Regions from separate parts of the Lutispora sp. genome, predicted to be linked through region 2. Evidence: riboswitches for the same ligand, from Rfam matches in the RefSeq annotation. Region 2 holds a riboswitch; each other region holds the start of a gene.
What was found. A riboswitch is a leader RNA that binds a small molecule or an ion and turns the genes downstream of it on or off. The one in region 2 is predicted to bind cobalamin.
Positions count from the first base shown of each region.

Region 1 (8,142 bases), on a different contig from region 2:
TACATCTGTAGTTTATCAATGATAGAAAATATACTTTGATTTTATTATCTCAAAAGATAGGAATAATGTAAATAGTGAAATTAATCTGAAAAATGAGACATGATGGATTATACCTCACATTTCTCTATTTATGACAAGAAATTTACATATATATAATAATTTGAGCATATACCAGATATTATACATTGAACATTGTAATATTTTGATTTCTATGAAAAAATCAATTGAAATAATCTTGAGAATATAGTATGCTCTAATTAATCTCTAAAAAAAATATGTTAGGGGGTAATTAAAATGGTTAGGTTCATTGTAGGTGAGAAAGGCACCGGTAAGACTAAGCTGATGATTGATATGGCAAATGAAGTTTCAAAAGCTTCTAAAGGTCACGTTGTGTACATCGACAGAGACAATAATCATATTTACGATTTGGATAGAAGTCTTCGATTCATCAATGCTGGAGAATTTCAGATTGAGAATTTGAAGGCTTTTTATGGTTTTTTGTGCGGAGTTATTTCCCAAAACTTTGATATCGAAACCATCTTTATTGACGGAATGAGGGTTATTTCAAATGCACAAGATGAATGCCTGAAAGGGTTCGTTGAAAATTTGGAGAAACTCAATAAGGAATTTGAAGTTGACTTCATTGTGAGCATGAGTCGAAATCCCGACAATGTTCCAGAGTTTCTGAAAGCTTACTTATAATAACTAGATAAGCTCTCCATATATTGAATTTGAAAAAAACAGACTGATAACCATACTTGCTATAGTATGGCTATTGGTCTGTATTTGTTTTTTGCTGAAAAGTGGCTTAAGCTATGTTATAATTATGAAGGACTTTGAGTTTTGTAAAGAGTTTACATAAGAAACAGAATAATATCAATATAATATTATTTATGAAAAAGATAGGGTTATTTATGTTTGGATATATATTGCCTGATAAGGGCGAGATGAAAATAAAAGAATATGAATTATTCAGAGCATATTATTGTGGAGTATGTAAATCAATGGGCAAGAGCTTTGGACCACTATGCAGATTTGCTCTCAATTATGATTCAGTTTTTTTAGGTATGCTTCTCTCTTCTATTAATAAAGAATCTGTCAGTCTTAAAAAAGAGCCCTGTATTGCTAATCCACTAAAAAGGAAATGGGTTGTTAAGAACAGTAACAGTGTGGATTTTTCCGCAGATATAAATATTATCCTGACCTATTACAAATTTAAGGATGATTGGACTGATGAAAAAAGTTACCTGGCAAAGTTGGGGCAGATAGTAATAAGCCCTGGATATAAAAGAGCATTGAATTGCAGTAAAGAAGCGGAGAGTCACATAAAAAAATCCCTCGAAAAGCTTCATGCTTTGGAAAGCCAGAGATGCAGTTCTATGGATATAGCTGCAGATCCTTTTGGAGAATTAATAAAAGGCATTATAAGCATAGGCTGTAATTGGGATAATGATAAGAAAAAAGAAGCCGTAGAGTGGTTGGGTTATAACATAGGAAAGTGGATATATATAATAGATGCTTTTGATGATATTGAAAAGGATATAGAAAAGAATAGCTATAATCCTCTTTTGCTTCAATATATGTATAAGGATGAAGAGGTTAATGAGTTTAAAAATAGAATAAGAGATGAAGTAAGATTTAATTTGATTCATACATTGGCACAGGCTGCATCAGCCTTTGAACTGCTTGATATGAACAACAAAAGCATAATAGAAAATATACTATACTTAGGAATGGACAAAAAAACAAAAAGTGTATTAGAAGGAAGGAGCTGCAATAAGGATGAGAAATCCCTATGAGGTATTAGGCATCAGAGAAGGGGCCTCAGTAGATGAAATAAAACGAGCATATAAAGAATTGGTTAAGAAATATCATCCTGATCAATACAGGAATAATCCCCTTTCTGAGCTGGCAGAAGAGAAATTAAAAGAAATCAATCAAGCTTATGATTATTTGATGAAGCAATATGAAAAAAGTGGTTCTCAGTATAGGAATCAAAGCAGTTCCTATGGCAGCAACAGTGGCTATGGAAACGATACCAGCTTATATTCGCAGATAAGAATGAATATTATGAATGGCAATATCCAAGCTGCAGAAACTTTGCTCAATAGAGTAACTATGAAGGATGCAGAATGGCATTACTTAAGAGGCTTAATATTTATGAGAAAAGGTTGGTATAATGAAGCGGTTAACAGCATAAATACTGCTGTAAATATGGATCCATCAAACATGGAGTATAGAGATGCATTGAATCGAATTGCCTATGCCAATAACAGATATCAAGCTTATGGATATGATAGAAGATATAGTGCAGGAGGACCGGATCTGTGCACCATGTGTCAGTGTCTTATTTGTTCTGATTGTTGTTGCGAGTGTATGGGTGGGGATTTGATAAACTGCATCTAGCAAGGGGGGTGTAAATATTGGGAAGAAAGGCTGCTTTGGGAGGAATTCTAACCGCTGTAAGTTTGATATTCCTGTACTTCGCCTTTTATTTACCTTCCATGAAGCTTACTATGTACTTCTTAACCGGAATAATACCTGGTCTGGTATTGGTTGAGATGGGAGTAAGACAGGCCTGGATGCTCTATGGTGCCACATCTATGCTATCTTTTATTATGTTAGGAAATGTTGTGAATACAATTCCTTACATTTTGATATTCGGACTTTATCCCATAATTAAGTTTTATATTGAAAAGACAAGAAGATTAATTATCCAGATACCGCTGAAGCTAGCTTTTTTCAATATAGCAATAGTTTTGGCTTATGTTATATGTACCAAGCTTTTTGCATTAAATATAGCTACTGCACTACCTATTGGATGGATAATTATAGGCATACAGCCTGCCTATTTGCTTTATGATTATATTTTTACAAGGGTAATTTTTTATTACTGTGATAGGGTTAGAATTAAATGGAGGAAAGATTTATCATGATAGATACAGTATTGTTTGATTTAGATGGAACCTTATTGGGAATGGATTATAAGGAATTTGAAAATAAATATTTTTCACTTCTGGGCACTAAGTTTGAGAAATATTGCTCTCCAAAAGAACTATATAATAATATATGGGAATCTACTATTTATATGATTAAGAACTCAGACGGCGTCAGATTGAATCAAGATATCTTTTTTGAGAAATTTAATCAGCTCATAAGGGAAGAGCATAGAGATTTGTATATTGCTGGATTCAATGAATTCTACGAAAAAGAGTTTGACCTGGTAAAGGATGCCACATACAGAATGGAGAACATGATAAAAGCAGTAAATATACTAAAATCTAAAGGGTATGATGTAATAATAGCCACAAATCCATTATTCCCAAAGCTTGCTATAGATAAAAGGATTCAATGGGCAGGATTGAATTTGGATGATTTCAGCTATGTAACTAATTTCGAGATATGCAGATTTTGCAAGCCTAATCCAAAGTTTTATGAAGATATTCTGAAGCTAAATAATAAGAAACCGGAGAATTGTCTCATGGTAGGCAATGATATGCTGGAAGATATGATAGCAAAGATGCTTGGTATAACCACATACCTGATTACAGATTGCATAATAGAGAGAGAAAGCCCCTATGCTCCTGATTACACCTCAGACAGCGCAGGATTCCTGGAGTTTGTAGCTACATTGCCTAGCATTGTATGAGATTTGCTAGTGTAGCAGCACAAGCCAATCTTAGGGATATATAATATCGCATGGGTTATTAACTTTGGTGACTCTAATGCTCATCTAAAAGAGAATTCTAACGGCGCAAAACGGGCATCCATGCCCTATGCTTCGCCAGTTGCGCCTAGCACGGCCTCCATGCCGTGCTTACGAATTCTCTATTTTAGATTTCGCAAAGAGTCATTAGCAAAGTTAACAAAAATGCTCTATTATATATCACCTAGATTTCACTGTATAGAAGAAAGCTGCAGTAACTAAAGAATAAGCATATGTGCAAGTGAACATATTTATTGATTTTGCTTGTAACTCTTAGCGAAATGTCCTTAGAAAAATCGTATGGGCAGCACGGATGCTGCCCAAGCCTTCCAGGGCATGGAGGCCCTTTGGGAGGCGTTAGATTTTTCTTAGGATATGAGCTTTAGAGTTACCAAAATCAATACTCATGTGAACTGCACATATGCTTATTCTAGTTTAATACAGTATCGAAGCAGTACCATTAAACACCCTAGAGGAATACCCTAATACCAGTGACTGGCGACTAGCGACCAGAGGCCAGTCCCAAGAGGAATCCCCTAGGCTACGCACAATTACGCTTTACCGCTGCAATTTAACACATTCCTCATCTTATGCTTAACCATATCCTTTATGGCTTCTCTTGCAGGTTTCAAATACTTGCGAGGATCAAAATCGCTTGGGTTTTCGTACAAATGTTTTCTTATGGAAGCGGTCATTGCAAGTCTAAGGTCGGTATCGATATTGATCTTGCAGACTCCGAGCTTTCCTGCTCTCAAAAGCATATCTTCGGGAACACCTTTGGCTCCCTTAACATCTCCACCATATGTATTGCATAGATCTACGAACTCTGGAAGCACAGTGGATGCACCATGAAGTACTAACGGGAATCCAGGAAGAAGCTTGCTTATCTTTTCCAGCCTTTCAAAATCAAGCATTGGTTCACCCTTGAACTTATATGCTCCATGACTGGTTCCTATGGCAATGGCAAGGGAATCGACACCGGTTCTTTCTACAAATTCTACTGCTTGGTCTGGATCTGTGAAGGTAGCATCTCTATCACTCACGTTTACAGCATCTTCAATGCCTGCAAGCCTTCCAAGTTCAGCTTCTACTACAACACCTTTATCATGAGCATATTCTACTACCTTTTTGGTTATGGCAATGTTCTCCTCGAAGGGATACTTGGAACCATCGATCATAACTGATGTAAAACCACCATCTACGCAAGCTTTACATATTTCGAAATCCTCACCATGATCCAAATGTAGACAAATAGAAAGGCCGCTGTCCTCTACTGCAGCTTCAACCAATTTCATAAGATAAATATGCTTTGCATATTTTCTGGCACCTGCTGACACTTGAAGTATTAGTGGAGCCTGTTCCTCCTTGGCTGCTTCAACAATGCCCTGGATTATCTCCATGTTGTTTACATTAAATGCTCCTACGGCATATTGGCCGTCGTAAGCTTTTTTAAACATATCTTTTGAAGTAACTAAAGGCATTTCATTACCTCCTCATTTTAATACATTAACAATACTATTATATCAGATATTCTAATATTTAGTTATACATACTTATATCTTTATTAGAGAACCTCTTCAATTTGCAGTTCTTTTTCCATGCTTAAATCTACTATTCTCGAATCTTCCAATCTAATAATAGGTTTTGATATTGCCTTCTGGTTTATAAATACTATTTCACCATAGGAGCCGTCACTAAGTCTTACATTGCTTCCAATATAATAGCTTGCAACTCTGCTGAGAAAAGTAAGCAGTATATTTGCATCGCACTTTGTTAAATATTCACTTTCAAACATCTCAAAAACATCAAAGCAAGTTTGGCGTTTCTTGTATACCCTGTCTGAAGTCATAGCATCGAAGACATCAGCTATAGCTGTGACCTTAGCATAAAAACTTATTTTATCACCCTTTAGTCCAAAGGGGTACCCGCTACCGTCTTCTCTTTCGTGGTGCATAAGTACAGCCATCATAATATCCTTACTTATTGCAATATTTCCTTCTAGTATCTTATAACCAAATATAGAATGCTTTTTCATTTCTTCATATTCGCTAGGTGTTAGTGGACCAGGTTTATCCAATATTTCAGGAGGTATTTTTGATTTGCCTATATCATGGAGAAGTCCACAGTAGGATAGTGTTCTTTTTTGAGCTGGGCTTAAGCCTAACCAATTACCGATAAGAGAGCATAGAAGAGAGACATTTAAACTATGAGAGTATGTATATTCATCAATAGCCCTATTGCTTTTAAGATTTGTAATTATTTCATTAATGGAAGTAAAACTGTCATTTAATTCTCTGACTATGTTTTGCACTTTTAAGGTATCCAATTTCTTGCCAATACCGATATCCTTTATTATAGTTTTGAACTCATTTACTTTTTCTTCATATACTATGTTAACTTCCATATCATTTTTAGTTTTTGGTTCATAATCTTCATAGACTTTAACTTTTTCTATTCCAAAGTTCATGAGTTTATTTACGGTGTAATCATCCAATATGGTGTATTTGTGAACTAAAATAGCTCCAAAATTATTGATGATTTCTTCTGATACCTTCATTCCTGGCTTACATTGTCTTATATCTAGAGTGATTTCATTTGACATACCTTCGCCCCCATTGTAATAATTACATGTATTAGACATTTATTAACAATATTATAACAGATTCAACTAAATAGTACAAATTTTTCAAACTTTCTACCTATAACCCATTAGTAAGATTAATTCTCAATAAATAGGAGATGTAAGAGTACTGGTTTAAATTTGATTTGTTGTAAACTGATTAATATTGTGCTAAAATAATAACGATATAGGAAAATAAAATATAAAAGTTCAGGTGCTGTATATGCAGTTAAAAGGGAAATGGGTGAAATTCCCATGCGGTCCCGCCACTGTGAGGGGGAGCGGCCTAGAAATGCCACTGATTTAATCGGGAAGGCCTAGGCAGCTGTGAACCATAGCCAGGAAACCTGCCTGAACTGTAGTTTTAGCTTGCCTACGAGCGATGGGGAGGTGAATTATTACGAAATATTCCTTTCTCACTGGAGAAAGGTTTTTATTTTGTTATGTCGGAAAATATAAATTCCTTTTTTATTTAAAACATATTGGAGGAGTGTTTACAATGAAAAGACTTAGAAAACTTACTATAATAATGCTTACATTAATGCTACTTTTAGCTTTGACTTCTTGTCAGACAGGAGAGAGTAGTGACAATAGCAAAGAAACGGCAAAAATAGAGATAATGGATATAAAAGGGAAAAAGGTGGTATTGAATAAGACACCAGAGAGAATAGTATCCTTATCACCAACAAACACAGAAATCGTCTTTGCTCTTGGGGCAGGAGAAAAATTAGTGGGAGTGACCAGTTACTGTGACTATCCAGAGGAAGCAAAAGATATCGACAAGATAGGTGACTTTGACAATCCCAATATTGAATTGATAAAGAAGATGAATCCTGATTTGGTTCTGGCAGGCGGATTCCTGCAAGAAGATTTGATGGCAGCTCTTGAGGGATTGAGCATTCCTGTTGCCTCAACTGAAGCTGCAGGTGTAGAGTCAATATATGATTCCATAGCAATGATAGGCAAGTTTGTAGGTCAAGAAACGAAGGCGGAAGAGTTAATAAACAATATAAAAAAGGATATAGAGGAAATAGAAATCAAGGTTATGGGTAAGGAAAAACCAAAAGTATTCTATCTGGTATGGAAGGAACCATTATTTACAACAGGCCAAGGAACCTATATCAATGAAATAATACAAATAGCCGGAGGTCAGAATGTAGCAGCAGAGACAGAGGGCTGGGCCCAGTACAGTTTTGAGGAGTTGCTGAAACAGAATCCCGACATTTTAATTGCTGCTTATCATTCTACTGACGAGGGCATGAGAAAAGAAGATATAATGAAGGATGAATTATTTAGCAAACTCCCATGTGTCAGGGATGGAAAAATTCATGTAATGACTGATGATAATATTGTCTCAAGACCGGGTCCAAGAGTAGTAGAGGCTATTAGAGAAATGGCCGAGGCTTTGCATAATGATACATTTTAAGCAATAGGCGGGTATGGATATGGATTATGAAGTAAGGGTAGAAGGCTTAGATTTTAGCTATGGAAGCAAGAGCATATTGAAGGATATAAATCTCAGCATGAAAGCAGGGAGTTTCATAAGTATCATAGGTCCTAACGGTTCAGGGAAAAGTACTTTTTTGAGAAATCTCTCCAGATATCTAAAACCTCAAAAAGGTATAATTATGCTGGGAAACGATGATATTAGAAAACTTTCACAAAAGGAAATCAGTAAAAAGGTTTCTGTGGTGCCCCAGAATATTCTTATGGAGTTTGACTATAAGGTGAAGGATATGGTACTTATGGGCCGGTACCCTTATGTTAAAAGAATGAAAGGTGAGACAGCAGAGGATATTAAAATTGCTGAAAGGTC
Region 1 covers NZ_JAWLCK010000069.1:240-8,381, reverse strand. The annotation lists gene ACESM9_RS10265 (ATP-binding protein) at 295-702, shown strand; gene ACESM9_RS10260 (DUF5685 family protein) at 894-1,799, shown strand; gene ACESM9_RS10255 (J domain-containing protein) at 1,783-2,406, shown strand; gene ACESM9_RS10250 (hypothetical protein) at 2,424-2,936, shown strand; gene ACESM9_RS10245 (HAD family hydrolase) at 2,933-3,649, shown strand; gene fba (class II fructose-1,6-bisphosphate aldolase) at 4,258-5,187, opposite strand; gene ACESM9_RS10235 (HD-GYP domain-containing protein) at 5,271-6,308, opposite strand; cobalamin riboswitch at 6,522-6,696, shown strand; gene ACESM9_RS10230 (ABC transporter substrate-binding protein) at 6,826-7,752, shown strand; partial or broken gene ACESM9_RS10225 (ABC transporter ATP-binding protein) at 7,772-8,142, shown strand, end outside.
Region 1: it holds a riboswitch for cobalamin, as region 2 does, so the genes downstream of both, ACESM9_RS10230 (ABC transporter substrate-binding protein) here and cobT (nicotinate-nucleotide--dimethylbenzimidazole phosphoribosyltransferase) in region 2, are expected to answer to the same signal.

Region 2 (8,142 bases):
TTGTAAAAGGTCCTACCTCTCCCAGATAAAAGAACCCTGCAATAGGCAAAATGGGTCCAAATATCTCCATACCGAAAGCAAAGCCTTTTTTGATATATTCTGCAATCTTCTCTAAAGCTTCTTCTTTATAAAGTACACCACACAAAACACAGAGAACAATTGCTGCAGTACCACCTACCAAGGCTGTGGCATCTCCTCCTACCAAATTGAAGGCAAACATTGCAATTATATCCAACAAAAACAAAATAGGTACAATGATTGCAGTCCATTTTGCAATTTTAGGATATTTTATTGTATTCTCCACATTGTACATTTCAACTTGTGGTTTAATAATGTTTCCTGATTTCATATCTCTCTTAAGAATGATATAGGAGGCTGCAACTGTTACAATAGCCATAACCGCATATAGAGGAATTCCCTGATACATAACATCAACTACCGAAACACCTCCGGATGTTGCAGTTATAGTGGGTGCCCCTTGAATGATGAAATCAGTTGACAATCCGATACCATGGCCGAATATATTCATCGCCACAGCAAAACCTATAACCGGCAAGCCTACTCTTATGGCAACAGGTAAAAGAACTGCACCAATCAATGCTGTAGCCGGTGAAGGCCAGAAGAACCATGATACTAATAACATTACTATACCTATTGTGAAAAAAGCTGCATCAGGGGTTTTAATAATCTTTGCTATAGGAGCTGCCATTAAATAATTGGCACCTATTTCCTCTAGCAGCTTAGCCATAGCAACAATAACGGAAATAATCATTATCACACTGATCAATTCGATACCTGCAACAATGAATGAATCAAATATGGCTCTTGTGGCACCAATTATGGAGCCTTTGGCAGCCAAACCTATTAAAAATACTCCTACAATACACGGAATGATAGTTTCTTTTCTAGCCATCATAAAACCTAATATGACTAAAACCATTATACAGTAAATCCAATGTGCTGCAGTTACGGACATTAACATCACTCCCCGATAACTATGATAATATCATAGTATTCGGGGAGTCATATAAGTGCTACATAAATCCTAAAACTTCATACATCGCTGATAGTAAAAATGTATTAGCACATCTGTCCAGCACAGCAAGTCGAAAATGCTCAGGTGTCAAATAGGAGAATCCATCTGGAGTTCTTATCAAAATGCCGTGATTGACCAATTCATTTCTAAGCTCATAAGCGTCCATATTTTTTTTAGTGATCTTAAGAAGGTGGAAATTTGCTTTCGATGGATATACTTCTACACCTTTTAATTTAGATAATCCATTGTAAAGAAATGACCTCTCCTCTTTTATCCAATCATGGGACTTGGATATATAATCCGTATCCTTAAATATGCAACTACCAGCAATTACTGCTGCTGAATTAATGCACCATGGTTGCTGGATTTTTTTTATTTTCTCACATATGCTCCTGCTATAAGTCACAGCATATCCCAGCCTGATTCCCGGCATACCGAAAAACTTTGTGGCTGCCCTGATTAAAACTGTATTTTCAAAATCACAAAGTCTTGATAAAAATGAGCTATGGGGGTAATCATCAGTGAATTCGATGAATGCCTCATCAATTATTAAAATACAATTCTTTTTATTTAATTCAGCAGCTATATAAACAAGGGTTGATATATCCATTAAAAATCCTGTCGGATTGCTTGGATTGCATAAAATTACTATGGATTTTTTTTCGACTTTATCTAAAAACAATTCTATATCTATTTGGGAAAAATCATGATTATAGCAGGAAATTTCCTCATACTGAATATGAGATATTTGAGCTGCTTTTTTATATTCTGAAAAGGTAGGTCCCATTGTGAACAGTTTATTATAACCCAGACCGTCCACAATAGAATATATAAGATCTACAGCCCCATTCCCTACCAATATATGTGCATTATCATCCAAGACTAGATAATCTTTAATATTTCTTTTTAGTTCTCGGTACTCTATATCAGGGTACCTGGCAAATACACCCATATTATCAGTCAGAGCTTTTTTAAAGCTTTGAGGAATACCTGCCGGATTTATATTAGCACTGAAATCATATAATATATTTTTGTAATCATATATGTTTCCGCCATGAAAACTCATATTTTATATCCCCTTTAGAAAGTAAGTTATAGCTGAAAAAAACATTAAAGCCATAAACCAGCTGGCATACATAAGCTTTACCATTTGTTTTATATCTTTTGCCTCTATTGATTTTGTTTTATCACCAATTGTTGGTTTAACAACAAGCTTGCCAAAATAATAATTATTTCCTCCCAGCATTATGCCCAAAGCCCCTGCCGCTGCTGCCTCAGGATAGCCACTATTGGGACTCAAGTGTTTTCTCCCATCCCTTAGAACAATTCTAAAGGAATTCTTATAGTTCATACCTAGCGTAAATGCTCCTATCACCATAAAAAGTGCTGTTAAACGTGCAGGTATGTAATTAGCAATATCGTCTAGCTTTGCAGAAGCCCATCCAAAATCCCTATACCTGTCATTTTTATATCCTACCATAGAATCCAATGTATTGATGGCTTTATATGCCATAGCAAAAGGCGCTCCTCCTATAAACATATAAAAAAGAGGAGCTATGATGCCATCGCTTGTATTTTCAGATACAGTCTCTATGACACCTCTGCCTATATCTTTTTCATCAAGCCTGTCTGTATCTCTGCCCACTATGTAGGACAGCAGTTTTCTGGCCTCAGGTAAATCATTCTGTAATAAGGCATTCATAATTTTGTAGGCTTCTTTGTGGAGACATCTACCTGCTATACAGTAGTACATTAATATTGCACTCAGTACAAAGCTAAACCATTGGTTAATAGCTTCAGAAAAATCCAGTATAATATATACCAGTCCATAGCTTATTAGCAAAGTTGAGATAGTCAGGAGAACTCCTGCTATTCTTAAAGCCTTGCTGCTTTTACATGTTTTTCTTATTGTCTTCTCAAACAAATTGATATAAGAAGCTATAAGCCTTATTGGATGAGGCATATTATAGGGATCACCGACGATCAAATCCATTAAATTAGCAATCCATATCTGAAGCATCTGTCTTTTTCTCCAGAATTTCGTATATTTTATCCATATTCAAGCTCTTTCTCACTGTGTCTGCAATTATATCTAGCTGTTTTTCCTTATCTATATTTTCTTCTACTCCATGTGATTGCTTATCCCCTAAGCTGTCTTCCTCAGGCAGTTGATGCTGCACATAAGGAACCACACCTAAAACAGGTACTTTTATTATTTCTTCAAGCATTCTCAATCCTGGCTCTAATAATTTATAACTCCCCCTGAACTTATTTATAATGACTCCTTTAACCCTTTTCTTTTCTTCTTCATCGAGAAGCAGCATGGTGCCTGCCAGTGATGCAAAGACGCCTCCCTTATCTATATCCCCTACCAGTATGACAGGAGCATCTGCAATTTCTGCCATTCCCATATTGACGAAATCCTCTCGTTTAAGATTTATTTCTGCTGGGCTTCCAGCTCCTTCAATGATCACAATATCACTGTTTTGGGATAGTTTATGATATACAGCAGTAATTTTTTCCTTTAGTTGAGGTTTAAACTTAAAATACTCTTCCGCCGCCATCTCTTTATAGAGTTTTCCTGATATTATAACCTGAGACTTCTTATCTGTAGTAGGTATCAGCAAAACAGGATTCATGTCCGGGGAAGGTTCTTTCATGCAGGCCTGGGCTTGCATAGCTTGAGCTATTGCTATTTTATAACCTTCCTTTGTTATGTGAAAAATTAAAGACATATTTTGGGATTTAAAAGGGTTTACATTATATCCGTCTTGGGTAAATATCCTGCATAAAGCAGCACAAATAATGCTTTTACCCACTGAGGACCCTGTACCCTGTATCATAATTGATTTTGCTTTCATATTTTACTCCTTCTTTGTCAAATGCAATTTATTTTCCTGATGGTGCAATGGCCTTCTTCTATTTCCAATAGACTGTATTTTCCGTGTTCAAAATGAAAACTCCAAAAGCCTTCCTCTTTTAGTCCCAGCAAAACTGAAACTATCACTCTCATACACCCTCCATGGGTTATTAATGCAACATTTTTACCTTCATTTGATTCAATGATTGTTTTAATAGCATTACTAACCCTGGAATAAAAATCTCTAAAACATTCTCCCTTTGTAGGGTTCATGTCTCTCCAGTCCTCCATCCCCATCTTCCAATCATCTGGATAGAGCCTGGCAACATCGTCGTAATGGCATCCTTCCCATAGACCAAAATCCATTTCTCTCAATTGCTCAATAATATCTATTACTAATCCTTTTTTTGAAGCAAGTACTTGAGCTGTTTGTATACATCTCTTTAAGGGACTGGAAATGATAACATCCAATTTAATGTCATCCATAGCTCTTTCCAGTTCTATACATTGCTTTTTACCTTCATGATTCAAATCTGGATCCTTACTGCCAAAAAAAACTCCAGGCTTGTTAAAATCAGTTTCGCCATGCCTGATAAGATACAATTTAAGCATTAGAATATATTCCTTTCCAATATATATATAAAGATTATGAAACATATTTCAGCCAATTCACTGGCAGCTCCTAATGTATCTCCTGTCATTCCATCTATCCTGTCAACCACCATTTTTCTGAAAGCCAGTATTATAATAACGCTTCCAAGTAATGCCATCAGCCCTTTTATGGAGCCTAGGCCTAAGATCATAAGAATACCTGATCCAATACCAAGAATAAGTCTTTTTACAGACATATGGGAATAGAAGAGACCTCCCATGCCTCCATTAGCTCTTGCATATTTTGATATTCCCATAAGTAAGAGAACAAGAGTTTTAGCAACAACAGGGGCTAAGATTATGGCAAGACCTATGGCTCTGTATGGCAGTGAATACAACAGGCTCAGTCTGAAGATAAAATCTAATACTATAGCGATTACTCCATTTGTACCTATCCTGCTGTCTTTCATTATTTCCAGCATTCTTTTCTTGTCTCTGGCAGAAAATAAACCATCACAGGTATCCCCAAGGCCATCCAGATGTATGCCTCCTGTAATAAATATATTTGATGTCAGCCACAAAACCGGGGCAAGGGTATCACCTAGTAAATATCGAGCCAAAGAGTATAATCCATAGTTAAACAAACCTACTATCAAACCTACAAGGGGCATAAATACTATTCCCCTTGAAAAATCTTCTTCTTCGGCATTTATATCTATTCTTATGGGTATTCTGGTAAAAAATTGTATCATTAAAACCAGGCTTCTCATAATATCATTTTATCCTGACGGGTATACCTGATACAGCCAGGTAAACCTCATCTGCCCTTTCCGCTGCAATTTGATTTATTCTCCCTGAAATATCTCTAAATGCTCTTGCCACTGGATTTTCAGGTACTATGCCCCAGCCCACTTCATTGGTAACCAGTATGGTGTCTGCTGGTGATACTTTTATCGCTTCCATCATGGTGATAATCTGTTCTTTTATGTGCTCCTCAGCTCTGTTATAGTCTTCAATCCTGGCATACTCCATATCATAATGAAAATACTCCAGCAATTGATTTGTGACCATAACCGTTATGCAATCCAGTAAAAAACAACTATAATCTTCACCGTATTTATGTATAACTTTATGGATATCTTTATAGGTTTCTACAGTCATCCATTCCTTATTTCTTGATTCCTTATGCTTTTTTATCCTGTCTTCCATTTCCCTATCGAAGGCTACTGCAGTAGCAATATAAAGCACCTTATCTCCATAGCTTCGTGCAAGCTTCTCGGAAAATTTGCTTTTACCGCTTCTGGCACCTCCGGTTACTAAAATGCATTTCCCCATTATATATCCCTACCTTATATCAACTAAAAAATCATTAAAGATAGTTGCCTCCTCAAAGGTTGCCATCTTTGTTATAATATCATTGGCAGCATCTAAGATATCATATGAAACAGCACAGCCGCTTCCCTCTCCTAACCTCATGTCCAGATTAAGCATAGGCTTAAGTCCTAATTCATCCATAACTATCTTATAGCCAGGTTCTGCAGAACAATGAGTTGAGAACATGTAATCCACAACCAGTGGGTTAAGCTTGTAAGCCAGCAAAGCCGCTGCTGCAGAGATTAAACCATCTATAAGAATTGGTATCCTATAATAGGCAGCTCCTATGAAGCACCCAGCCATTCCTCCTATATCAAAACCGCCTACTTTTGTCAAAACATCAACAGGGTCATTAATATCTGGTTTATTTATTTCCAACGCTTGTTTTATCACTCTTTTTTTATTCTCATAGGCTTCCTCTGTAAGCCCGGCACCTTTTCCTACTACAATATCAGCACTGCTTCCCGTAAAAGCCATTACAATTGCACTGCTGGTACTGGTATTTCCTATACCCATTTCTCCGGTGCCTAGAACTTCCGCTCCTTCTTTAACAGATTCTTCAACCATATCTATACCTGTCATTATTGATTTTATGGCTTCTTCCCTTGTCATAGCAGGACCCTTAGAAATATTCCAGGTTCCTTTTCTAATTTTTCTATAATACAAACCTGGATATTCCACATCTGCATTGATTCCAATATCAACCACCTTAAGCTTGGCACCTGCATGCTTTGCCAGCACTCCTACCCCAGTAAGTCCTCTTAGCATATTAATTGTTTGGATTACGGTAATGTTCTGAGGGCAACAGCTGACTCCCTCTTCTACTACACCATTATCTGAAGACATTACAATTAGCTGCCTGTTTTTCATAGGATTGTCAAGCCTTCCTGTTATACCGGAAAGCTTTATTGCTATATTCTCAAGTTGTCCTAAGCTTCCCAAAGGCTTTGCCAGATTATCCAGTCTCTCTTTCGCCTTCACTTTACTTTGTTCATAGGCTCCTTTTATTTCTGCCAGTATCTTCTCCAGGTCTTTCAAATAAATCCTCTCCTTAATTAAAATAAATAAAAAAACCACACCTGAAGTGTGGGAATATACATAATCAATCATCCCCTCCCTCCGAAGGTTGAATTTGGTATTTGGCAGGTTTCCTGGCTCATGGTTCATCTTACTCTCCAGCCTTCTCGGTCTCCCAATGGCTAAGTTGGATTTCATCCCCATATACAGTAGCGGGGGCTGCAGCAGCTTTTCACTGCTTTCCCTTTTAACCTCGGTATGCATAACATCCCCAAGGCACCAAAACTTATTCTATTGAATTTATTATAATGTTCTTAAAAAAATGTGTCAATGTCATAATCCATTCTATTTGAGTCCAAAATTTTTGCTAAGACCAGTAACACTTTAGGCAACAAAAAATATTATGATATTAGAGGTGGGTGACACCTAAAATTAGGAGGTGAACGGTATATGGGCAAGGATTATGGCAAAAAGGAATGCAGAGAATTCAAAATTAAGAATTTCCCAGATAACATAAGAGAGCTGCTATGTATGCTGGCAAAGGATGATAATAATAGAGTAACAATCATATTGGATACATGCGAAGACTGTATTCTGGAAGATGTATGTCTGGTAGCAGTAATAGGCGATTTGGCAGTATTCCGTTACCATGATAAATTCAAATTTGTAGATGTTCATTGCATATGCACTGTAATAGTAGATTGCGAAACCATATTGGATGAAGTTTTAGAATCAAGCAATCGTTGCAAATGCTAAAAAATTGAATTATGTGAAGTAACATTAATAAATCCGGCCTTAAAGCCGGATTTATTAATAATACATTTTTCTATCTAAATACTCTTGAACTAATCTTAGGGTCTCTCCAAACCTCTGGAAATGGACAACTTCTCTCTCTCTTAAGAAGCTCAGTGTTTCAATAACACCTCGGTCATTGGTAGACTGAATCAGATGCTCATAGGTAGTTCTGGCCTTTTGTTCTGCTGCCATATTTTCATGTAAATTAGTAATTGGATCTCCAATAGCCTGTATATAAGCCGCAGTCCAAGGTACGCCGGCTGCATCATGTGGGTAAAGATCTTTGCCGTGCTGTATATAATGAGGCCCTATCCCCGCTTCTTCCAATTGCTTTGGAGTAGCCTTTTCAATTATTTTGTATATCAAAGTTCCTATTATTTCCCAATGGGCCATTTCTTCAGTTCCAATATCTGTCAAAATAGCCTTTGCTTGGGGTATAGGCATTGTAGTTCTCTGTGTAAGATATCTT
Region 2 covers NZ_JAWLCK010000021.1:758-8,899, reverse strand. The annotation lists gene ACESM9_RS05255 (hypothetical protein) at 1-982, opposite strand, end outside; gene ACESM9_RS05250 (pyridoxal phosphate-dependent aminotransferase) at 1,035-2,102, opposite strand; gene cbiB (adenosylcobinamide-phosphate synthase CbiB) at 2,106-3,056, opposite strand; partial or broken gene ACESM9_RS05240 (cobyric acid synthase) at 3,178-3,897, opposite strand; gene cobC (alpha-ribazole phosphatase) at 3,915-4,508, opposite strand; gene cobS (adenosylcobinamide-GDP ribazoletransferase) at 4,508-5,257, opposite strand; gene cobU (bifunctional adenosylcobinamide kinase/adenosylcobinamide-phosphate guanylyltransferase) at 5,262-5,822, opposite strand; gene cobT (nicotinate-nucleotide--dimethylbenzimidazole phosphoribosyltransferase) at 5,832-6,899, opposite strand; cobalamin riboswitch at 6,985-7,177, opposite strand; gene ACESM9_RS05215 (hypothetical protein) at 7,329-7,634, shown strand; gene ACESM9_RS05210 (manganese catalase family protein) at 7,689-8,142, opposite strand, start outside.

Region 3 (8,142 bases), on a different contig from region 2:
TCCTAATAAAAAGCAAAGTTTCTCTGAACTATAGAATAGAATCCTTCTTTTATTATTAATCAATTATTCATTTTTATTTGTTTTTCTTTTTTAATAGATAAAAAATTATATTATAAATGATAAATATATAGAAAGTGTTATAATAATACTGAAGCATCAGTTATTATTACATATAAACTCAACAAGAAATGGGAGGATTAACATGGCAAGTATCAAAACAAATCTAAACGGTCTGGAAGTAATGTTATTTTTTTGGAGTTCAATTAAATCAAAAGAAAAAGTTAATGAGAGCTTTTTAAATGACCTCTGCTCTATGAGAGAATTCTCATACATATATAACGTGGATTTTAACAATGAATCTCTTAGAAGAGTTTTAAGTGCTCTTAATAACAAGGAACCTTTCTCTGGCAACAAAGTAGAAAGAAAATTTTATTCTAATAATCTTATGACATTAGAATATATAGATGATGTTCAACCTACAATTGATGCTATAAAAAAATTGAATTTAGACAAACTTGCAGAAGAAGCCAAGGAGGATGTGGAAATAATAATCATACCTGGTATAAGCGGAAATGTTGAAAAACATGACAATATATTATTAGTGGACTTTTTCAAAGTAAAAAATACTGAAAATGGTTTGACCATATCTGGAGAAAATTTAGAAGATGTTTTAAAAACAAATCTAAAGTAAGTTGACAAAGCAATACTATAAAAATATAATTGAATTACAATTTAATAAGGACTTAGGTGTTTTAATACTTAATAGGGAATCGGATAGACCGAGCTACCCCAGTAACCGTAACACTGACGAAATCTGATTATGCCACTGCGCAAGCGGGAAGGTAAGAGAGTAGGAGGAAGTGGAGCCGGGAGACCTGCCTAAGTCTGGTTGGCCAGTATCCTCTGAGGGTGGGATATAAAGGCTGAAGGTTATGCATTTCACATGTATCTCATTTGTCATGTATGCCTATTACTGCAATTCATCAGGCGCACCCTTGTGGTGCGCTTTTTAATTCTCTTAAAATCCCTCAAATAATTAAATAAAAAAGGGTGATAAAAAATGAAAGGAAAAATGAAAGAAGGAACTATTTTTTGCGCTTATTCATTTATGTATGATGATCCAGAGGATCTGAAAACCGATTATGAATTTTGCACTGATGAAATTGCATGTCATATCGGTCTGTTAAAAGCTCATATAACCGACAGAGAGCTAAAAGATGAATTGACAAAAGTAGAAACACTTGTTTACCACATGAACAGTTCTTTGCGCGTTAAAACTGCTGTAACCAGAGATGAACTGAATTGGCTTCATGAAATCAGTATCAAATATCATGAAGAAACCAATCATAATTACTTGCGATTTGTATTGCCTCAGGGAACAGTTTCAGCATCACTTTCACATGTACTGCGAAACAAATGTCTGAAACTGACAAGATTAATGCACAGATACGAAGCAAAGGGAAATAAAGTGGATCCTCTTCTCTATGATTTCGTAAACCTTTTATCTGACTATTTCTTTTTGCTGGCTATTAAACTTAATGCTCAGGAAAATGTAGAAGAAATCGATTTTGTAAGCAGAAATTATAAATTTAAGTAATCTTGTTATCGTTATAAACCTAATTAATGAAGCGTTATGGAGGTAAGTATATGAAGAATAGAAATATACTAATACTTTTATCGATAATACTAATGTTTGCTGTAACTGCATGTAATTCATCTCAACCAACAGTCAAAGATAGAGAGGGCAATGATATAATACTGCCCGAAAAGATAAATAGGATTGTTTCAACAGCACCTTCAAATACAGAAATACTGGCAGCTTTAGGTCTGGGTGATAAAATCGTAGGTGCAGATAAATATTCAAAGGATGTTGAAGGTATAAATCCTGACGTTACATTTTTTGACATGATGAATCCGGATGCAGAAACAATAGTTAATCTTAATCCTGATATTATTATAGCTTCTGAAATAAATAAATTAGGCGGAAGAGATCCTTTTTCTTTATTAAAGGAATCGGGCACATCCGTTGTTTATATTCCAATCAGCGACAGCATCCAGGGCATATATGATGATATAAGCTTTATTGGAGAAGTTACTGGTACAAAAGATAAAGCTGATAAAATAATAGAAAATATGAAAGATGAAATTGATAAGTATAGAAAAATAGGAGAAGGGATCACAAAAAGAAAAAAAGTATATTTTGAAATTTCACCTGCTCCCAATTTGTTTACCTTCGGCAAAGGCTCTTTCTTGCAGGAAATTTTAGAAATAGCAGGAGTTGATAATGTATTTGCAGATAAAGGAAAAGGAATTGCCATCAGTAGTGAAGCAGTGCTGGAAGCAAACCCTGAAGTTATTCTTACCAATGTCAATTACATAGAAAATCCTATTGAAGAATTGAAGAATCGTGATGGATGGGATAGTATAACTGCAGTGGCATCAGACCAGGTTTTCTATATAGATGCTAATTCTTCTTCAAGACCTACACAGAATATAATAAAAGCATTGAAAGAAATTGCCCATGCTGTTTACCCCGATATATATGAATAAAACAAAAGTACTCCTTATCATATCAGCAACAATTATTATTATGCTATCCGCCGTTTTAATAGGAACTGTAAACATAACAGCCAAAGATATTATAGATATTATCCTTCATAAATTATTTGACTTTCCTTTGAAGCAGGGACTTAAGCCAAACACTGTATCTATTATATGGACTTTAAGACTCCCAAGAGTTTTCCTGGCATTTTTGGTGGGGGCAGCTTTATCCGCTAGTGGAACGGTTATTCAATCCATATTGAAAAACCCTCTTGCTTCCCCCTATACCTTGGGGGTTTCTTCAGGAGCATCCCTTAGCGCAGGTCTCATAATAGTATTTGGAATAAGTATCCCCTTCCTTGGTAACCTGACCTTGCCTCTGATAGGTTTCATATCCGGGCTTATAACTGTTTTTACAGTCATAGCTTTTTCAAGGAAAGTAGATGAAGGGTTGTCCAGCAATACAATAATTTTGGTTGGAATGGTTTTTTCATTGTTTGTCAATGCCGCCCTTACCATACTGACTGCTTTATATAGGGAAAATATAGAAAGTATAGTCCTATGGTAAATGGGATCCTTTTCTCTGAGAGGTTGGAACTATGTAAAAGCTGCATCAATATTCTTTGTTATTGGTATTACAGGGGTTATGAAATATACAAATGAAATGGATCTGCTTTCTTTTGGTGAAGATGAGGCTAAATCCAATGGAGTAGAAACAGAAAAGGTAAAGAAAAAACTCTTAATTTTTTCATCTATTCTTACCGGAAGCTCGGTAGCATTAAGTGGAACCATAGGCTTTGTGGACCTCATAGCCCCTCATGTTGCCAGAAAGTTTTTTGGCTCAAAACATATTTATGTGCTGCCGATATCGGCTGTGTTTGGAGGGGCGCTGATGATTTTTTCAGATATAATAGCAAGAACCATAGTATCACCCTCGGAACTTCCTGTAGGAGCTGTTACATCTCTAATTGGTGCTCCCTTTTTTGCATACATCTATTTTAAAAAAAGCAGGTGATTTACATGTTTAATGTAAACCATATATTTTGTGGTTATAACAACCAGGATATTATAAAAGATATTTCATTTGACTTGGAACCAGGCTGCAATTTATCCATAATAGGCCCCAATGGCTGTGGAAAATCCACTCTGCTTAAAGCACTGGCACATATTATACCTTATAAAGGCAGCATCAGAATTGATAATACAGAAATCAAAAAAATGAATAGAAAAACCTTAGCCAGGAATATTGCTTTGATGACGCAGATTAATTCTATATACTTTCCATATACGGTATATGAAACAGTATCTTTAGGCAGGTATTGTCACATGGATAGTGTGCTTCCACGATTGTCACCTCTTGACAAAGATATAATCTACGACTCTATGGAAAAAGTAGGCCTGTTAAGTATAAGAAATGCTAAGATAAATCAGCTTTCAGGAGGCCAGCTTCAACGAGTCTTTCTGGCTAAAATTTTTGCTCAGGATCCTAAGGTAATTTTGCTGGATGAACCTACTAACCATCTTGACTTAAGATATCAGATAGAACTGCTTGAATATATCAATGAATGGAAAAAGCAAAAAAAAAGGGCTACTATTACGGTGCTTCATGACTTAAATCTTGTTCAGGAATATGCGGATAAGGTTATTTTGTTAAGCAATGGAAAAATGCATTCTTACGGTTCCACCAAAGATATTCTGATAAATGATGCACTTGAAGAAGTTTATAGAATTGACATAAAAAAATGGATGACAAAGGTTTTAATAAAATGGGAAGCATGAAAAAATAGCTTTCGCTGCAACAGCGAAAGCTATTTTTATCAACATTCTTCATCGGGAACTATTTTGGCTAAAGCAACTACACTGTCGTTTTCTGCAAGCTTCATTAATGTCACACCCTGAGTACTTCTGCCCATTACCGATATATCTTTAACATGCATTCTTATGATAACTCCTTCGGCACTGATTAGCATAACCTCGCAGTCATCCTTTACAACCTTTGCTCCAACCAAGTAGCCGGTTTTTGCTGTTATGTTTGAAGTTTTGATTCCTTTACCTCCACGGCTCTGTAATCGGTATTCGGATAATGGAGTTCTTTTACCAAAGCCTTTTTCGCTTATTACCAAAAGTTCTGCATCTTCTTCTACTATATCTAAAGCTATAACGCTATCATCAGGATTTAATGTAACACCTCTGACACCCATAGCTGTACGACCCATATCCCTCACATCTGTTTCTGGGAATCTTATGGCCAAACCATGTCTTGTAATAGCAATAAGCTCTGTAGTGCCTCTTGTTAGCTTAACAGAAATAAGCTCATCTTCGTCCCTTAGAGTTATTGCATTAAGACCAGTCACCCTCTGAGATGCATACTGCTTCAATTCTGTTTTCTTTATTGTCCCGTTTTTAGTCATGAAAATTAGATATCCTTCATCTTCAAACCCTTTTATAGGTATTACAGCATTGACCGCTTCATTCCTATCCAGTTGAAGCAGATTTACCAACGCAGTGCCTTTCGCCTGTCTTCCTGCCTCAGGAATTTCATAGGCCTTGAGTCTAAACATTCTACCCTTGTTTGTAAAGAATAGCAAGTAATTATGTGTTGAGGTGATAAACAAATGTTCGACAAAATCATCTTCTCTCGTCTGAAGAGCAGTGATGCCTTTGCCTCCCCTCCTTTGGCTCTTATAGGTGTCTGCAGGAAGCCTCTTTATATAGCCAAAATGGGTTAGAGTAACTGCAACCTCTTCCTCTTCTATGAGATCTTCCTCATTTACTTCCTCAACAGAGTGAGTTATTTTGCTTCTTCTTTTATCTCCATATGTCTTCTTTATATCCAGAAGTTCCTGTTTTATTATATTGGAAACCATGAGTTCACTGGCTAATATGGACTTATAGTATTCAATGTCCTTTATCAAACCAAGATATTCTTCTTCAATTTTACTTCTTTCCAAACCTGTAAGACTCTTTAATCTCATCTCTGCTATAGCAGTTGCTTGAGCATCAGATAAGCCGAATCTTTCCATCATTCTCTCTTTTGCCTCGGGTACTGTTTTTGAGCTTCTGAGAATGTTAATAATTTCATCTATATGATCCAAGGCAATTCTTAAACCTTCTAATATATGAGCTCTTTCTTCTGCTTTCCTTAAATCATACTGGGTTCGTCTGATTATTATTTGTCTTTGGTGGTCTATATATTTTTGTATCATATCCCTCAGGTTCATAACCTTAGGTTGACCATTATCCAAAGCCAGCATTATTATGCTGAAGGAACTTTGCAACTGGGTATGCTTATATAATAGGTTCAATACTATATTGGCATTGGCATCTCTTTTCAGCTCAATTACAATTCTCATACCTTCTCTATCAGATTCATCTCGCAAATCAGAAATGCCTTCGATTTTTTTATCCTTTACAAGATCCGCAATCTTCTCAATCAGATTGGCTTTATTCACTTGGTAGGGAATCTCAGTGACAACTATTCTTTGCCTATTGCCAGACATGCTTTCGATTTCGGCTTTAGCCCTTATTATTACCCTTCCTCTTCCGGTAGCATAGGCCTTTTTGATTCCATCTCTACCCATTATCAAAGCGCCTGTTGGGAAGTCAGGACCTTTTATGTGTTTCATTAACTGGTCCAATTCTATTTCTGGATTATCTATAGTAGCAATAACCCCATCTATTACCTCGCCTAGATTATGAGGCGGGATAGATGTTGCCATACCTACTGCAATTCCGTTGCTTCCATTGACCAATAAATTTGGAAATTTAGAAGGGAGCACAGAAGGTTCCTTTAAGCTTTCATCATAGTTTGGAACAAAATCAACAGTTTCTTTATTGATATCCCTCAGCAACTCCATAGATATTTTGGACATCCTGGCTTCTGTATAACGCATTGCCGCAGCGCTATCTCCATCTATGGAACCAAAGTTTCCGTGGCCATCAATAAGAGTATATCTATATGAAAAATCTTGTGCCATTCTTACCATGGTATCATATACAGCAGCATCACCATGGGGATGATATTTACCTAAAACTTCACCGACAGTAGTTGCTGATTTTCTGTGAGGCTTATCAGGAGTAAAACCCATAGAGTGCATGGCATACAGTATTCTCCTGTGTACAGGCTTAAGACCATCTCTCACATCTGGAAGAGCTCTTTGTACAATAACGCTCATGGCATAATCAATAAAGGAATTCTTCATCTCATCTTCTATATTAATCTGTAATACATTTCCCTCTGTATTTTCCAAAATATACACCTCCTTCAGTTATATTACAATTAATTGATTTTTGACCATAATACTATAATTATAATTCTATGAAAGATTTTTGTCCAATCAAGATTATTATCGAGTATTTTAAATATTATTACCCTTATATTTTGTATTAAAATTGGTTCAGACAACAATATAGGCAGCCATCTATATTATTATTGGCCACCTATATATTATACTTCAAATTTGAAATTTTGTCCTTTATTGATTAAAATGCAGGAATTATAGCACCTTCATATTTTTCTTCGATGAATTCTTTTACTTCATTGCTGTTCAACACATTTGCCAACTCTTTCAAATCTTCTCTGCTTTCCTCTCCTTGTCTAATAACCAGTATGTTGGCATAAGGAGAGTTTCCATCTTCTATTATAAGAGCATCTTTAAGAGGGTTCAGGCCAGCAGGTATAGCAAAGTTTGTATTTATTACTGCTGCATCCACATCTTCCAAGACTCTGGGTAATTGTGCCGCTTCAATGGCTTCAAATTTAATATTTTGGGGATTTTCCACCACATCTAGCTCTGTGGATGTAATAGTTCCTCCGTCCTTTAGTTTGATAACTCCATTAGCCTGGAGGAGCAGCAAAGCTCTTGCATTGTTTGTGGCATCGTTAGGGATTGCTATAGTACTGCCATCTTTTAATTCATCTATATTTTTTATAGTCTTAGAATAAAGTCCCAATGGCTCTACATGCACTTTAGCTAAAGACACAAGATTCAAATCTCTTTCTGCATTGAAATTATCTAAATAAGGCTGATGCTGAAAGAAGTTTGCATCTATTTCTTTATCTGCCAATGCAGTGTTTGGCTGAACATAATCATCAAATACAACCACTTCAAGTTTTATACCCTTTTCTTCCAGTAAAGGCTTAACAACTTCAAGTATCTCTGCATGAGGTACAGGCGTTGCCCCCACTTTCAAGACTTTTTCTCCTTTTTCTTCTCCTGTTGCAGTTCCTGGTGCAGGTGCTGGTTGTTCTGTTGAACAGCCGATTAATAATGTACTAAATAAAGCTATTGCTATAACTAGTGATAATATCTTTTTCAATTTTTAACATCCTTTCATTTTTCATTGTTTTGATTTTCTTATTCAACTGGCCAGGTTGAATTAGAATTAAGTATATTTTAATTATCGATAATTATTTTTGAGTTGATATTATTATTAAATCTATTTTAGAAGTTTTCTGTATATCCTTGTTCCTATATCCTGAATTATTTGAACCATTAAAATCAGAACGATTACTGTCCCTATCATTACATCTTCCTGAAATCCCTGATAACCATATCTTATTGCCAGATTTCCCAATCCTCCGCCTCCGATAGCTCCCGC
Region 3 covers NZ_JAWLCK010000006.1:54,504-62,645, reverse strand. The annotation lists gene ACESM9_RS02325 (hypothetical protein) at 203-691, shown strand; cobalamin riboswitch at 729-898, shown strand; gene ACESM9_RS02320 (ATP--cob(I)alamin adenosyltransferase) at 1,061-1,597, shown strand; gene ACESM9_RS02315 (ABC transporter substrate-binding protein) at 1,648-2,550, shown strand; partial or broken gene ACESM9_RS02310 (FecCD family ABC transporter permease) at 2,543-3,556, shown strand; gene ACESM9_RS02305 (ABC transporter ATP-binding protein) at 3,562-4,320, shown strand; gene gyrA (DNA gyrase subunit A) at 4,359-6,791, opposite strand; gene ACESM9_RS02295 (MetQ/NlpA family ABC transporter substrate-binding protein) at 7,024-7,860, opposite strand; gene ACESM9_RS02290 (methionine ABC transporter permease) at 7,981-8,142, opposite strand, start outside.
Region 3: it holds a riboswitch for cobalamin, as region 2 does, so the genes downstream of both, ACESM9_RS02320 (ATP--cob(I)alamin adenosyltransferase) here and cobT (nicotinate-nucleotide--dimethylbenzimidazole phosphoribosyltransferase) in region 2, are expected to answer to the same signal.